Regions from separate parts of the Streptomyces sp. NPDC001717 genome, predicted to be linked through region 1. Evidence: predicted binding sites of a transcription regulator. Region 1 holds the regulator's gene; each other region holds the start of a gene.
What was found. The regulator HrcA, encoded in region 1, represses chaperone genes, less so after heat shock. The targets are predictions, from matches to a motif close to TTNGCACTCNGNNNNNCNGAGTGCNAA.
Positions count from the first base shown of each region.

Region 2: groL (chaperonin GroEL) is a predicted target of HrcA. The motif match lies at 3,591-3,617, and genes of this name have one in related genera.
Region 3: groES (co-chaperone GroES) is a predicted target of HrcA. The motif match lies at 2,439-2,465, and genes of this name have one in related genera.

Region 1 covers NZ_JBIAUK010000009.1:161,393-166,392, forward strand. Annotated here, with positions in the region: gene dnaJ (molecular chaperone DnaJ) at 1-744, opposite strand, end outside; gene hrcA (heat-inducible transcriptional repressor HrcA) at 745-1,761, opposite strand; gene ACFYZL_RS18035 (MBL fold metallo-hydrolase) at 1,897-2,616, shown strand; gene ACFYZL_RS18040 (DUF3097 domain-containing protein) at 2,651-3,460, shown strand; gene hemW (radical SAM family heme chaperone HemW) at 3,482-4,714, opposite strand.
Region 2 covers NZ_JBIAUK010000001.1:47,495-52,494, forward strand. Annotated here, with positions in the region: gene ACFYZL_RS00240 (glucosyl-3-phosphoglycerate synthase) at 1-819, opposite strand, end outside; SAM riboswitch class I at 1,005-1,157, shown strand; gene thrC (threonine synthase) at 1,175-2,449, shown strand; gene ACFYZL_RS00250 (MoaD/ThiS family protein) at 2,486-2,764, shown strand; gene ACFYZL_RS00255 (cold-shock protein) at 3,173-3,379, shown strand; gene groL (chaperonin GroEL) at 3,783-5,000, shown strand, end outside.
Region 3 covers NZ_JBIAUK010000001.1:365,424-370,423, forward strand. Annotated here, with positions in the region: gene ACFYZL_RS01925 (FtsW/RodA/SpoVE family cell cycle protein) at 1-1,073, opposite strand, end outside; gene ACFYZL_RS01930 (DUF6234 family protein) at 1,260-1,718, opposite strand; gene ACFYZL_RS01935 (hypothetical protein) at 1,855-2,352, opposite strand; gene groES (co-chaperone GroES) at 2,609-2,917, shown strand; gene groL (chaperonin GroEL) at 3,030-4,658, shown strand; gene ACFYZL_RS01950 (ester cyclase) at 4,815-5,000, opposite strand, start outside.

The DNA of each region.
Region 1 (5,000 bases):
GTACAGGTCGCCGGCGGGGCCGCCGCCGGGGCCGACCTCGCCCTCGCCCGCGAGCTGGATCCGGGTGCCGTTCTCGACGCCGGCCGGGATCTTGACCGTGAGGCTGCGGCGGGAGCGGACCCGGCCGTCGCCCGCGCACTCGTGGCACGGGGTCGGGACGACGGTGCCGAAGCCCTGGCACTGCGGGCAGGGGCGCGAGGTCATGACCTGGCCCAGGAAGGACCGGGTGACCTGCGAGACCTCACCGCGGCCGCGGCACATGTCACACGTCTGGGCGGAGGTGCCGGGGGCGGCGCCCTCGCCGGAGCAGGTGGTGCAGACGACGGCCGTGTCGACCTGGATGTCCTTGGTCGTCCCGAAGGCCGCCTCGTCCAGCTCCAGGTCCAGGCGGATCATGGCGTCCTGGCCGCGGCGGGTCCGCGAGCGCGGGCCGCGCTGCGAGGACTGGCCGAAGAAGGCGTCCATGATGTCGGAGAAGTTGCCGAAGCCGCCCGCCCCGAAGCCGCCCGCGCCGCCGCCGCCCGAGGAGGACAGCGGGTCGCCGCCGAGGTCGTAGACCTGCTTCTTCTGCGGGTCCGACAGCACCTCGTAGGCCGCGTTGATCTCCTTGAAACGCTCCTGCGTCTTGGGATCGGGGTTCACGTCCGGGTGCAGCTCGCGCGCGAGCCGCCGGAATGCCTTCTTGATCTCATCCTGGGATGCGTCGCGGCGTACGCCGAGAGTGGCGTAGTAGTCCGTGGCCACTTACGACTCCGCCAGGATCTGTCCGACGTAACGTGCCACTGCGCGTACCGCTCCCATCGTTCCGGGGTAATCCATGCGGGTCGGTCCGACCACGCCGAGCTTGGCGACCGTTTCGCCGCCCGAACCGTAACCGACCGAGACGACGGACGTGGAGTTCAGTCCCTCGTAGGCATTCTCATGCCCGATCCGTACGGCCATTCCCGACTCGTTGGCCTCGCCGAGCAGCTTGAGGAGCACGACCTGCTCCTCCAGCGCTTCGAGCACCGGCCTGATCGTCAGGGGAAAATCGTGTCCGAAGCGGGTGAGATTGGCGGTGCCGCCGATCATCAGCCGTTCCTCGGCTTCCTCGACCAGGGTTTCGAGGAGCGTCGCGAGCACGGTGGACACCGTGGCGCGGTCGTCGGCCTCGAAGGACTCGGGGAGGTCCTGGACGAGCGGGGGCACGTCGGTGAACCGACGGCCCACGACGCGGCTGTTGAGCCGGGCCCGCAGATCGGCGAGGGAGGCCTCGCCGAAGGGGGTCTGGCAGTCGATCAGCCGCTGTTCGACGCGCCCGGTGTCCGTGATCAGTACGAGCATCAGGCGCGCGGGGGCGAGCGAGAGCAGCTCCACGTGCCGGACGGTCGACCGGGTCAGGCTCGGGTACTGGACGACGGCGACCTGCCGGGTGAGCTGCGCGAGCAGCCGCACCGTGCGGCCGACCACGTCGTCGAGGTCGACGGCGCCGTCGAGGAAGTTCTGGATGGCCCGCCGCTCGGGGGTCGACAGCGGTTTGACCCCCGCCAGCTTGTCGACGAACAGGCGGTAGCCCTTGTCGGTGGGGATCCGGCCGGCGCTGGTGTGGGGCTGGGCGATGTAGCCCTCTTCCTCCAGCACGGCCATGTCGTTGCGCACGGTGGCAGGCGAGACCCCGAGTCGGTGCCGCTCGGTGAGCGCCTTGGAGCCGACCGGCTCCTCCGTCCCGACGTAGTCCTGGACGATGGCGCGCAGCACTTCGAGTCTGCGTTCGCTGAGCATCGCGCACACCTCCGGCTGTGGTCCGTTGCCCTGTCGTTGGCACTCTGGGCGTTCGAGTGCCAGAGATCCCCCGCTCAGTGTACGGCCGGGTAGTAAGACCCTGGCAAGGGAGGCTCGTCACGGTAGCGTCGCGGCATGGACGTGCGTTGGGAAGAGGCGGGCTGGGAACGGCTGACCGGACGGACCGGCCGCAGGCGGCTCCCGGTGTGGGACTGCACCGTGGGACTGGTGGTGGGCGACGATTCCGTCCTCCTCGTCGACCCCGGCTCGTGCCTGCGCGAGGGTGCGCAGGTGCGCGCGGAGGCGGAGCGACTGACCGGCCGGCGAGTGACCCATATCGCATTCACCCACGGCCATTTCGATCACGTCCTGGGCGCGGCGGCCTTCTCCGGTGCCGAGGTGTACGGGGCGGTCGGGCTGGACGCGCTGCTCGCCACGGGCCGCGAGGAGCTGCGCGACGACGCGGTCCGGCACGGCCTGGCGGAGGCGGAGGCGGCCGAGGCGGCGGACCTGCTGGTGGTGCCGAGGCACCTCGTGTCGGGCGAGTGGACGCTGGAACTGGGCGGGGTACAGGTGCTGCTGGCCAACGTGGGTCCCGGGCACACCCGGCACGATCTGGCGGTCTTCGTGCCGGGCGAGCGCGAGACGGTGTTCTGCGGGGACCTGGTGGAGGAGTCGGGCGAGCCCTCGGTGGGCCCGGACGCGACGCCGGGGCAGTGGCCCGCCGCGCTGGACCGGCTGCTGTCGCTGGGCGGGCGGGAGGCGTCGTACGTCCCGGGTCACGGAGCGGTGGTCGACGCGGACTTCGTACGTGCGCAACGCGCCACACTGGCGGCCCGTTTCGGCGTGTCATAGCCGCGATCACCGCACCTCCCCTACTCTCGGCCGGATGCGCGAGTACTCCCCCGACCTGACCCCCCAGTGGAAGCGTCCGAAGGCCGTGCCGGAGGTGGCGGCGGAACCGGACCTGGTGGTCGAGGTGGCCGGTACGGACTTCTGCGGCGCGGTGGTGGCCTGCGAGGCGGGCACGGTGACCCTGGAGGACCGCTTCGGCAAGCGGCGGGTGTTCCCGCTGGAGCCCCGGGGCTTCCTGCTGGACGGCGCGGTGGTGACCCTGACCCGCCCGTCACGCGCCCCCGCGGCGCCCGCCCGTACGGCCTCGGGCTCGATCGCCGTCCCGGGGGCCCGCGCCCGGGTGGCGCGGGCGGGGCGGATCTACGTGGAGGGCCGCCACGACGCGGAACTGGTCGAGAAGGTCTGGGGCGACGACCTGCGCATCGAGGGCGTGGTGGTGGAGTACCTGGAGGGCATCGACGACCTCCGGGCCGTCGTGGCCGACTTCGCCCCGGGCCCGGACGCCCGCCTGGGCGTCCTGGTCGACCACCTGGTGCCCGGCTCGAAGGAATCCCGCATCGCGGCCTCGGTGACCTCCCGGGACGTCCTGATCGTGGGCCACCCGTACATCGACGTCTGGCAGGCGGTGAAGCCGTCCGCCGTGGGCATCCCGGCCTGGCCGACGGTCCCGCGCGGCCAGGACTGGAAGACGGGCGTCTGCAGGGCCCTGGGGTGGCCGGAGAACACCGGCGCGGCGTGGCAGCACGTCCTGTCCCGGGTCACGTCCTACAAGGACCTGGAACCGACCCTCCTGGGCCGCGTGGAGGAACTGATCGACTTCGTCACGGTGGGCGACGCGGCCTGACCCCGGACCGGGGCCGGTGGGTCAGTCCACCAGGTCCCGGACCACCGCGTCGGCCAGCAGCCGCCCGCGCAGGGTCAGCACGGCGCGACCCGCCTCGTACGGCGCGGCCTCCAGCAGCCCGTCCGCCAGGGCCCGGCGGGAGGCCGCCAGCCCGGCCGGGGCCAGCAGGGACAGCGGCACGCCGTCCACCAGGCGCAGCTCCAGCAGGATCCGTTCCACCCGCCGGTCCTCGTCCGACAGGAGCTCCCGCCCGGCCCCGGGCGACCGCCCCTCGGCCAGCGCGGCGGCGTACGCACCGGGGTGCTTCACGTTCCACCAGCGCACCCCGCCCACGTGCGAGTGCGCGCCCGGCCCCGCGCCCCACCAGTCGGCGCCGCGCCAGTACAGCTCGTTGTGCAGGCAGCGCCCGGCCTCCGAGGTGGCCCAGTTGGACACCTCGTACCAGGAGTACCCGGCCCCGGCCATGACCTCGTCCGCGATCAGGTACCGGTCGGCGTGCACGTCGTCGTCCGTCATCGGGACCTCGCCCCGGCGGATCCGGCGGGCCAGCTGTGTGCCCTCCTCGACGATCAGCGCGTACGCCGAGACGTGGTCGGGACCGGCCCCGAGCGCCGCGTCCAGCGAGGCCCTCCAGTCGTCGTCGGACTCGCCCGGGGTCCCGTAGATCAGGTCCAGGTTGACGTGCTCGAACCCCGCCGCCCGCGCCTCCGCGACGCACGCCTCCGGTCGGCCCGGGGTGTGCGTGCGGTCCAGCACCTTCAGGACGTGCTGCTTCGCGCTCTGCATGCCGAAGGAGATCCGGTTGAAGCCGCCGGCGCGCAGTTCGGCCAGGTACTCCGGGTTCACCGACTCCGGATTGGCCTCGGTGGTGACCTCGGCGTCCTCGGCCAGGCCGAACTCGTCGCGGATCGCCGCGAGCATCCGTACGAGGTCCCCGGCGGGCAGCAGCGTCGGCGTTCCGCCGCCGACGAACACGGTGCGCACGGCCCTGGGGTCGTCCCCGAGCACCTTCCTCGCGAGGCGGACCTCGTCGATCAGGGTGTCGGCGTAGTTCTCCCGCGAGGCGAGCACACCGCCGGTGCCCCGCAGCTCGGTGGCCGTGTAGGTGTTGAAGTCGCAGTACCCGCAGCGCGTGGCGCAGTACGGGACGTGCAGGTAGAAACCGAGCGGCCGGTCCCCCGCCCCGTCAAGGGCGTGCGACGGCAGCGAGCCGTCCTCGGGCATGGGTTCACCGTCGGGCAGTGCGGAAGGCATACCCCCATCATCCCGCACCCACCGAAGATCCATCCCCGCCGCCCTTCGGCTCCGCCGGCGTTCGAGCCGCGTGGTCCGGGGCGGAACCCCGACCTTCCAGCCCCGCCGGGCGCGTGGTCCGGAGCGGAACCCCGACCCTCCAGCCCCGCCGGGCGCGTGGTCCGGAGCGGAACCCCGACCCTCCAGCCCCGCCGGCGTTTGAGGCGCGGGGTCTGGGGCGGAGCCCCGAAGCCTTCAGCCCGTCCGGCGTTTGAGGACCGGGTCCGGGCAGAGCCCGGGGAACGGC
Region 2 (5,000 bases), on a different contig from region 1:
GTGCCCGCGCGAGAGCCGGACCAGGGCCGTGCGGTAGATCGCCGCGGCCATCCGGCCCAGTGCCTGCCCGTCCTGGTGGCGGTGCACGCGTACGCCCACGTCGACCTGGGCGAGCGCGTCCAGGCCGACCGTGTGCAGCGCGTCCACCAGCAGGCCCAGCTCGACGCCGTACCCGACGGGGAAGGGGAGGCGTTCCAGCAGGGAGCGGCGTACGGCGTACTCGCCGCCCAGCGGCTGCACGAAACCGGCCAGCTGCGGCCAGTGCAGGTTGAGGAGGGGGCGGGCCACCAGCTCCGTGACCCGGCCGCCCTGGCCGGGGGCGTCCCCGAGCGGGCGGTCGTACATCGCCTTGACGAACTGCACGTCCGGTTCGGTGAGGAGCGGTCCGACGATCCCGGAGACGAAGGACGCCGAGAAGTCCCGCAGGTCGGCGTCGACGAAGCAGACGATGTCCCCGGTGGTCGCCAGCAGCGAGCGCCACAGCACCTCGCCCTTGCCGGGCAGCGCCGGGATCCGCGGCAGTATGTCGTCGCGGTGCACCACCCGGGCGCCGGCCTTCGCGGCGACCTCGGCCGTCCGGTCGCTGGAGCCCGAGTCGATTACCACCAGTTCGTCGACCAGCGGGACCGGCAGCCCCTCGATCAGCTCGCGCCGGATGGTCTCCACGATCGTCCCGACCGTCGGCTCCTCGTCGAGCGCGGGCAGCACCACGCTGACCGTGGTGCCCGCCGCCCGTTTCCGGTCGAGCAGCTGGTCGAGCGGTCGGTCGGCGGCTGACCAGGAGCGGTCTGCCAGCCAGCGCTCCACCTCTTCCAGCACCCTCAGCACTCCCTGCGTTTCGGCGTTATGGTGCGATATGTGATCCATCTCGCGGTTCGGACAGCAGTCTCACCCGCCCGGACCTTCGGTTACAGTCTTGAACAACGCGAAGGACCGCCGCATGCCGGGGGTCCCCGCGAACAAACGCACCGGCGCGCCATAGAGCGCGTGTGCCGGTGCCATACCGCTCATCCAGAGGGGCAGAGGGACACGGCCCGTTGAAGCCCCGGCAACCCTCCAGTCGGTTCTCGCGATGCGATACGCATCCCGCGGGGTCCCCGGCTAGGGAAGGTGCCAATTCCGTCTCATGGCGAAGTGCGCCATGGGGAAGATGAGGAGAAAGGGCCTCGCCATCATGGCTGCACAGACTGTCGCCACCTCTGTTGACCTCGGACCCGCCAACGGTCTCTCCTGTCGCGAGTGCGGCACCCGCTTCGAGCTCGGTCCCATCTTCGCGTGCGTCGAGTGCTTCGGACCGCTGGAAGTCGCCTACGACCTGCCCACCGGTGACCCCGAGGCCCTGCGCGCCGCGATCGAGGCCGGCCCGAACAACATCTGGCGCTACGCCCCGCTGCTGCCCGTCCCCGCGGACGTGGCCTCCAAGCCCAGCCTGAACCCCGGCTTCACCAAGCTCGTCGACGCGGCCAACCTGGCCAAGGAGCTCGGCGTCACCGGCAAGCTCTACGTCAAGGACGACTCCGGCAACCCGACGCACTCCTTCAAGGACCGCGTCGTGGCCATCGCCGTCGAGGCGGCCCGCGCGTTCGGCTTCACCACGCTCTCCTGCTCCTCCACCGGCAACCTGGCCGGCGCCGTCGGCGCCGCGGCCGCCCGCGCCGGCTTCCGCTCCTGCGTGTTCATCCCGCACGACCTGGAGCAGGGCAAGGTCGTCATGGCCGGTGTCTACGGTGGCGACCTGGTCGGCATCGAGGGCAACTACGACGACGTCAACCGCTTCTGTTCCGAGCTCATCGGCGACCCGCTGGGCGAGGGCTGGGGCTTCGTCAACGTCAACCTGCGCCCGTACTACGGCGAGGGCTCCAAGACCCTGGCGTACGAGATCTGCGAGCAGCTCGGCTGGCAGCTGCCCGACCAGATCGTCATCCCGATCGCGTCCGGCTCCCAGCTGACGAAGATCGACAAGGGTCTGCAGGAGCTGATCAAGCTCGGCCTCGTCGAGGACAAGCCGTACAAGATCTTCGGTGCCCAGGCCGAGGGCTGCTCCCCGGTGTCCGCCGCCTTCAAGGCCGGTCACGACGTGGTCCGCCCGCAGAAGCCGAACACCATCGCCAAGTCCCTGGCGATCGGCAACCCGGCCGACGGCCCGTACGTCCTGGACATCGCCCGCCGCACCGGCGGCGCGGTCGAGGACGTCAACGACGAGCAGGTCGTCGAGGCCATCAAGATCCTCGCGCAGTCCGAGGGCATCTTCGCCGAGACCGCGGGCGGCGTGACCGTCGGCGTCACGAAGAAGCTCATCGAGAACGGCCTGCTCGACCCGACGCTGACCACCGTGATCCTGAACACCGGTGACGGCCTCAAGACCCTGGAGGCGGTGGCCGCCGACAGCGGCCAGACCGCCACCATCCGCCCGAGCCTGGACGCGTTCCGCGCCGCCGGCCTGGCCTGACCACTCCCTACGCACTACCGGAAAGGCAGTGTCGCCATGAGCGTCAACGTCCGCATCCCCACCATCCTGCGCACCTACACCGCCGGCGCCGCCGAGGTGACGGCCGAGGGCGCGACCCTGGCCGAGGTCATCGAGTCGCTGGAGAAGAACCACCCGGGCATCGCCGCGCGCGTCCTGGACGACCAGGGCAAGCTCCGTCGCTTCGTGAACGTCTACGTGAACGACGACGACGTGCGCTTCGAGGGCGGGCTGGAGGCGGCGACGCCGGACGGTGCGGGCGTCTCGATCATCCCGGCCGTCGCGGGCGGCTGCTGACCCGTCGCCGGCGGGTCGTCGACAGGATCTCCATAAATAGAATTGCCCCCTCCGCTGAAAGCGGAGGGGGCAATTCTGCTTGATTGGGCACGGTAGAGTTGGGGAAGTCCCCTCCGCGGTTCTTGCCCGGCGCATATGAACGGGTCGCGTGAGGGTCGACATCTGGTCAATGTGCGGGTGCGGTATGGGGCTTTGGCGAGACATGTCGGGCCCGAGTTGCCCTGGAATATGCCAAATTTTCACTTCATTTCAATGTATCTGGGTGTCCAGATTTCTCGTCGGATTGACCTGTTGCAGACAGCATCCGCGCAGATACATTCAGCCTCGGTCGACGCGTTCCGACGCAAGTTCTGACCCGGTAACGCGAAGTGCGTTCCCGCGCAAGGGCCAGTAATAGGGGAGTTAGGCATGGCTCAGGGCACCGTCAAGTGGTTCAACGCGGAGAAGGGCTACGGCTTCATCGCGGTCGACGGTGGTGCGGATGTGTTCGTCCACTACAGCGCCATCCAGATGGACGGATACCGCACCCTTGAAGAGGGTCAGCGGGTCGAGTTCGAGATCTCGCAGGGCCAGAAGGGTCCGCAGGCGGACATGGTCAAGCTCGCACTCGGCTGAGTCCCGGAGCGATCGACCACCGACGCGACACGTACGTACGCGCGCACCCGCGTACGCGCACGCACGACGAGGGGCCTGCATCCGAGGAGGGATGCGGGCCCCTCGTGCGTTTGTCGGACGCCCCTTGGGCCGTCGGCCCGGTCTTGCCCCAAGCCGCTTGCTCCCACCCGTCACCCGACCGCCACCCCTCAATGGGGCTTCTTCGAAGCCGCTTGCACTCACAGGGGTCGAGTGCTAATCATTGGCGTTAGCACTCTCCGGTTGAGAGTGCTACTGAACGAGGACCGGGTCGGTGAGGCCCGCAGGGTCCGGCGGGAAGGAACCGCCGGACACGCAGGCCGTCCGTCGCGGGCGCGGGCGCGGTCCAGGAGCAATCCACCGCTGTCCGGGAGGACCACTTCAGATGGCCAAGATCATTGCGTTCGACGAGGAGGCCCGTCGCGGCCTCGAGCGTGGGATGAACCAGCTCGCCGACGCCGTCAAGGTCACCCTTGGCCCCAAGGGTCGCAACGTCGTCCTTGAGAAGAAGTGGGGCGCCCCCACGATCACCAACGATGGTGTCTCCATCGCCAAGGAGATCGAGCTCGAGGACCCGTACGAGAAGATCGGCGCCGAGCTGGTCAAGGAAGTCGCCAAGAAGACGGACGACGTCGCCGGCGACGGTACGACCACCGCCACCGTCCTCGCCCAGGCGCTCGTCCGCGAGGGTCTGCGCAACGTGGCCGCCGGTGCCAACCCGATGGCCCTCAAGCGCGGTATCGAGAAGGCCGTCGAGGCCGTCTCCGCCGCCCTGCTCGCCCAGGCGAAGGATGTCGAGACCAAGGAGCAGATCGCTTCCACGGCCTCCATCTCCGCCGCCGACACCCAGATCGGCGAGCTCATCGCCGAGGCCATGGACAAGGTCGGCAAGGAAGGCGTCATCACCGTCGAGGAGTCCCAGACCTTCGGTCTGGAGCTGGAGCTCACCGAGGGCATGCGCTTCGACAAGGGCTACATCTCGGCGTACTTCGCCACCGACATGGAGCGTATGGAGTCGGCTCTCGACGACCCGTACATCCTGATCGTCAACTCCAAGATCGGCTCGGTCAAGGACCTGCTGCCGCTCCTGGAGAAGGTCATGCAGTCCGGCAAGCCGCTGCTGATCATCGCCGAGGACGTCGAGGGCGAGGCCCTGTCGACCCTGGTCGTCAACAAGATCCGCGGCACCTTCAAGTCCGTCGCCGTCAAGGCCCCGGGCTTCGGTGACCGTCGCAAGGCCATGCTCGGCGACATCGCCATCCTCACGGGCGGCACGGTCATCTCCGAGGAGGTCGGCCTCAAGCTGGAGAACGCCGGTCTCGACCTGCTCGGCCGCGCCCGCAAGGTCGTCATCACCAAGGACGAGACCACCATCGTCGACGGTGCCGGTGACAGCGACCAGGTCGCCGGTCGCGTGAACCAGATCCGCGCCGAGATCGAGAACTCCGACTCGGACTACGACCGCGAGAAGCTCCAGGAGCGCCTCGCGAAGCTGGCCGGCGGCGTGGCCGTCATCAAGGCCGGTGCCGCGACCGAGGTCGAGCTCAAGGAGCGCAAGCACCGCATCGAGGACGCCGTTCGCAACGCGAAGGCGGCCGTCGAG
Region 3 (5,000 bases), on a different contig from region 1:
GCCATGACCCCGGCCAGGCCGAGTTCCTCGCCGACGGTGGTGAGGATGAAGTCGCTGCGGCCGGCGAACCCGATGAGATCCGGGTGGCCCATGCCGAGGCCCGTGCCGGTGATGCCGCCCGTGCCGAAGCTGAAGAGGGCCTGCGCCGACTGGTCCGAGGTGACACCGGGTGGGCGCACCTCCCAGTAGTAGGACAGCGGGTTGAGCCAGGCGGCCACTCGGGCCTTCACGTGCGGTTCGGTCGACCCGACGACGAAGGCGCCCACGGCCGCCATGAGCAGCCCGCACACGATCCAGCTCGTGCGCTCGGTGGCCACGTAGAGCATCACCACGAAGACCCCGAAGAAGATCAGCGAGGTGCCGAGGTCGCGCTCGAAGACCAGGACCAGCATCGAGACGATCCACACCGTGATGATCGGGCCGAGCTGGCGCATGGGCGGCAGGCGGACGCCGAGGAACTTGCGGCCCGTCAGGGCCAGCGAGTCGCGGTGGACGACCAGGTAGCCGGCGAAGAACACCGCGATCATGATCTTCACGAATTCGCCGGGCTGCAGGGAGAAGCCGAAGAGTTTGATCCAGCGCTTGGCGCCGTAGGTGTCCGCGCCGAAGAACGCCGGTGCGATCAGCAGCACCAGTGAGACGGCCATCGTGATGTAGATGAAGCGTTGCAGGAGGCGGTGGTCGCGGAGCAGCGCCAGGACCAAGAGGCAGGCGGCGACGCCGACCACCGTCCACATCAGCTGCCCGGGCGCGTTCGCCTCCGCCTTCCAGCGCTCGATGTAGCTCTGGTCGAGACGGTGCAGGAACACCAACCCCAGTGCCGTCAGCAGCATGGCGAGGGGGAGGATCAGCGGATCCGCGTAGGCCGCGAACCGTCGCACGCCCAGGTGCCCGACCAGTGACAGCAGGGTCAGGCTGACCGTGAAGCCCGCCAGGTTGGGCGGCAGCTCGTCGTTCATGGCGAGGCCGGCGGCGGCATGGCCGAAGACCGCGATGGCCATGACGAAGAGCAGGAGCAGCGCCTCGGTGCGGCGGCGGGCGCCGGCCGAGGTCAGGGGTTTCAGCCCGAGCACGCGATCAGCTCGCGCACGGTATGCCGCCGACGTCCTTCGGTGCGGGGGAGGCGGGTGACGGGTGGGATGGGTGTGACACCGCCTCACCTGCGGTCGGGGCCGCGGAAGCCTTCGGTCCGACATGATCGGCAATGAGGCGCTTTATCTTCATGTCGTCTATGACGTTTATGTCCTGCCCGTGGTTCCTCAGCCGCCGAGGCACTCGCTGCTGTCCCCGCCGCTGCGGCACTGTCGGCTCGGCTCGGTGGCGGTCGGGTCCGGCTTGGTCGCCGGCGGGTGGCCGGTCTCGTGCGAGGCGCCCGCCATCATCAGCAGCAGCCCGAGCAGCAGTACGGAAGCCAGGCCGTGCACGGCGGTGGAGAGCGGTGCGCGCCGGCGGTGGAAGCCGAGGGCGGTGAGGGTGGCGACGCAGCACAGGATGCCGAGGACGGTGAACGTCGCGGCGGTGAGGGGGAGGCCCTGCCACTGGCCGGCGGCGCTGTCGGTGCGTTCGAGCAGGCCGAACTCCTCGACGGTGACGTAGAAGAGGGCGATGAGGAGGGCCGCGCCCAGGGCCAGGGCCGTGAGCAGGGCCAGGGCGAGGTCGGCGCCCCAGTGCATCGGCTTGCGCGCCGGGCGTGCCGGGTGTGTCGGCCGGGTCGTCATGTCCCGCAGTCTCGCGGGAGGTGTGCGGTTCCGTACAGGGGCTGCGCCCGAACTCCTGGGGCTCCGCCCCGGACCCCGCGCCTCGAACGCCGGCGGGGCCGGATTCGCCTCAAACGCCGGCGGGGCCGGGTTCGCCTCAGGTGTCGAGGGGGCTGGATGTGGGCGCCGATGGTTGTTGGGTGCGGGTCGGGCGCCTTCTGCGGCTCAGCGCCGCCGCCGCCGTTCGGGTCGGGTGGATCAGGGCGAGGGCGCCCGCGGTGCCCGGGCCGAGCCAGACCAGGGGGTCGCGCCGTACGGCCGTGTCCGCCGCCGGGCCGCTGACGGTCACCGCCACCGGGCCGGTCGGCGGCACCTCGAACGCGGTGTCGACCTCGACCGCGGCCAGCGTGAACGAGCCGTCGGTCGCCGTGAAGCTCCCCGCGCAGGTCAGGGCCCGCTCGCCCGCCTGGTACGGGGCGTCCCGGCAGTGCTCCGCGCGGAACGCGCCCTCCACCCCGGTCAGCTGGATCGCCAGCCGGGGCGCGGCGCTCGACAGGAAGTAGACCCCGACCGCGAGGCAGACGGTGATCGGGATCGACCGCCGCAACCACCACCGCCACGGCATGCGCGAACCGCCCGCGCTGGTCCTGGTCATGGTGCGAGCGTAGTGATCCCGAACGTGCGTACGCCCGCGTTTTCGCGGTTCGGGAGGCGGGATCGCGCAACGCCGTACGGCGAGAATTGGCACTCCGCTTGACCGAGTGCTAATCGCCGGAATAGTCTCGCACCTGGCACTCGCCCCGGGTGAGTGCCAACACAGCGACAGGCAGGTCCGGCACCCGCGACGACGGATCGACCTGGTCGCCACCTCAGACAGTTAACCCCGGATCTCCGAAGGGGGAGGTCGGATCGTGACGACCGCCAGCTCCAAGGTTGCCATCAAGCCGCTTGAGGACCGCATCGTGGTCCAGCCGCTCGACGCCGAGCAGACCACGGCCTCCGGCCTGGTCATCCCGGACACCGCGAAGGAGAAGCCCCAGGAGGGCGTCGTCCTCGCCGTGGGCCCGGGTCGCTTCGAGGACGGCCAGCGTCTCCCGCTGGACGTCAACGTCGGCGACATCGTGCTGTACAGCAAGTACGGCGGCACCGAAGTGAAGTACAGCGGCGAGGAGTACCTCGTCCTCTCGGCTCGCGACGTGCTCGCGATCGTCGAGAAGTAATTCGCTTCACCAGTACTGCTTTGAGCTGCGCCCCTGGTCACCCCGCTGATTGCCGGGCGGCGAGGGGCGCAGTTCGTTAAACCCGAGTTTTCGAGAGGGCTGAACCGCTCCCATGGCGAAGATCCTGAAGTTCGACGAGGACGCCCGTCGCGCCCTCGAGCGCGGCGTCAACAAGCTTGCCGACACGGTCAAGGTGACGATCGGCCCCAAGGGCCGCAACGTCGTCATCGACAAGAAGTTCGGCGCGCCCACCATCACCAACGACGGTGTCACCATCGCTCGTGAGGTCGAGCTGGACGACCCGTACGAGAACCTGGGCGCCCAGCTCGTGAAGGAGGTGGCGACCAAGACCAACGACATCGCGGGTGACGGCACCACCACCGCCACCGTGCTGGCCCAGGCGCTGGTCCGCGAGGGTCTGCGCAACGTCGCCGCCGGCGCTTCCCCGGCCGCCCTGAAGAAGGGCATCGACGCCGCGGTCAAGGCCGTGTCCGAGGAGCTCCTCGCGACCGCCCGCCCGATCGAGGACAAGTCCGACATCGCTGCCGTCGCCGCGCTCTCCGCGCAGGACCAGCAGGTCGGCGAGCTCATCGCCGAGGCGATGGACAAGGTCGGCAAGGACGGTGTCATCACCGTCGAGGAGTCCAACACCTTCGGCCTGGAGCTGGAGTTCACCGAGGGCATGGCCTTCGACAAGGGCTACCTCTCGCCGTACATGGTCTCCGACCAGGAGCGTATGGAGGCCGTCCTCGACGACCCGTACATCCTGATCAACCAGGGCAAGATCTCGTCCATCCAGGACCTGCTGCCGCTGCTGGAGAAGGTCATCCAGGCGGGTGGCTCCAAGCCGCTGCTGATCATCGCCGAGGACGTCGAGGGCGAGGCGCTCTCCACCCTCGTCGTCAACAAGATCCGTGGCACCTTCAACGCCGTGGCCGTCAAGGCCCCCGGCTTCGGTGACCGCCGCAAGGCGATGCTCCAGGACATGGCCACCCTCACCGGTGCCACCGTCATCGCCGAGGAGGTCGGCCTCAAGCTCGACCAAGCCGGTCTGGACGTGCTGGGCTCCGCCCGCCGCGTGACCATCTCCAAGGACGACACCACCATCGTCGACGGTGCCGGCTCCTCCGACGAGGTCCTCGGCCGCGTCAACCAGATCAAGGCCGAGATCGAGTCCACCGACTCGGACTGGGACCGCGAGAAGCTGCAGGAGCGCCTGGCGAAGCTCGCCGGCGGCGTCTGCGTCATCAAGGTCGGCGCCGCCACCGAGGTGGAGCTCAAGGAGAAGAAGCACCGCCTCGAGGACGCCATCTCGGCGACCCGCGCCGCGGTCGAGGAGGGCATCGTCTCCGGCGGTGGCTCCGCGCTCGTCCACGCCGTGAAGGTGCTGGAGGACAACCTGGGCCTGTCCGGCGACGAGGGCACGGGTGTCGCGGTCGTCCGCCGCGCCGCCGTCGAGCCGCTGCGCTGGATTGCCGAGAACGCCGGTCTCGAGGGTTACGTCATCACCTCGAAGGTCGCCGAGCTCGACAAGGGCCAGGGCTTCAACGCCGCTTCCGGCGAGTACGGCGACCTGGTCAAGGCCGGCGTCATCGACCCGGTCAAGGTCACCCGCTCCGCGCTGGAGAACGCCGCTTCCATCGCCTCCCTGCTGCTCACGACCGAGACCCTGGTCGTCGAGAAGCCGGCGGAGGAAGAGGCCGAGGCCGGTCACGGCCACGGTCACGGCCACAGCCACTGAGGCCGAGCGCCTCGACGGGCGACGCCTCCACGGGCGACGCCCCCAAGCCTGATCGGCTGAATGGCTGACCGGCCGAACGGGCGAACGGAAAAGGCCCCTGCCGCACGCGAGTGCGGTGGGGGCCTTTCCCTTTTCCCGTTTCCCGGCCGCTTCGTGTTACTCCATCACTCCCAGCTGCCGCATGAGGGACATGGCGTCGTAGTGCCAGAAACCCTCCTTGATCATGCCGTCCTCGCAGCGGAAGGTGGTGGTGCCGTCCATCGAACAGGTCTTGCCGGTGTTGGCGACGCCCATGAAGTCGGCCTTCTGGGTGCCCGTCCACGTCCACACGGTGGTGACGCA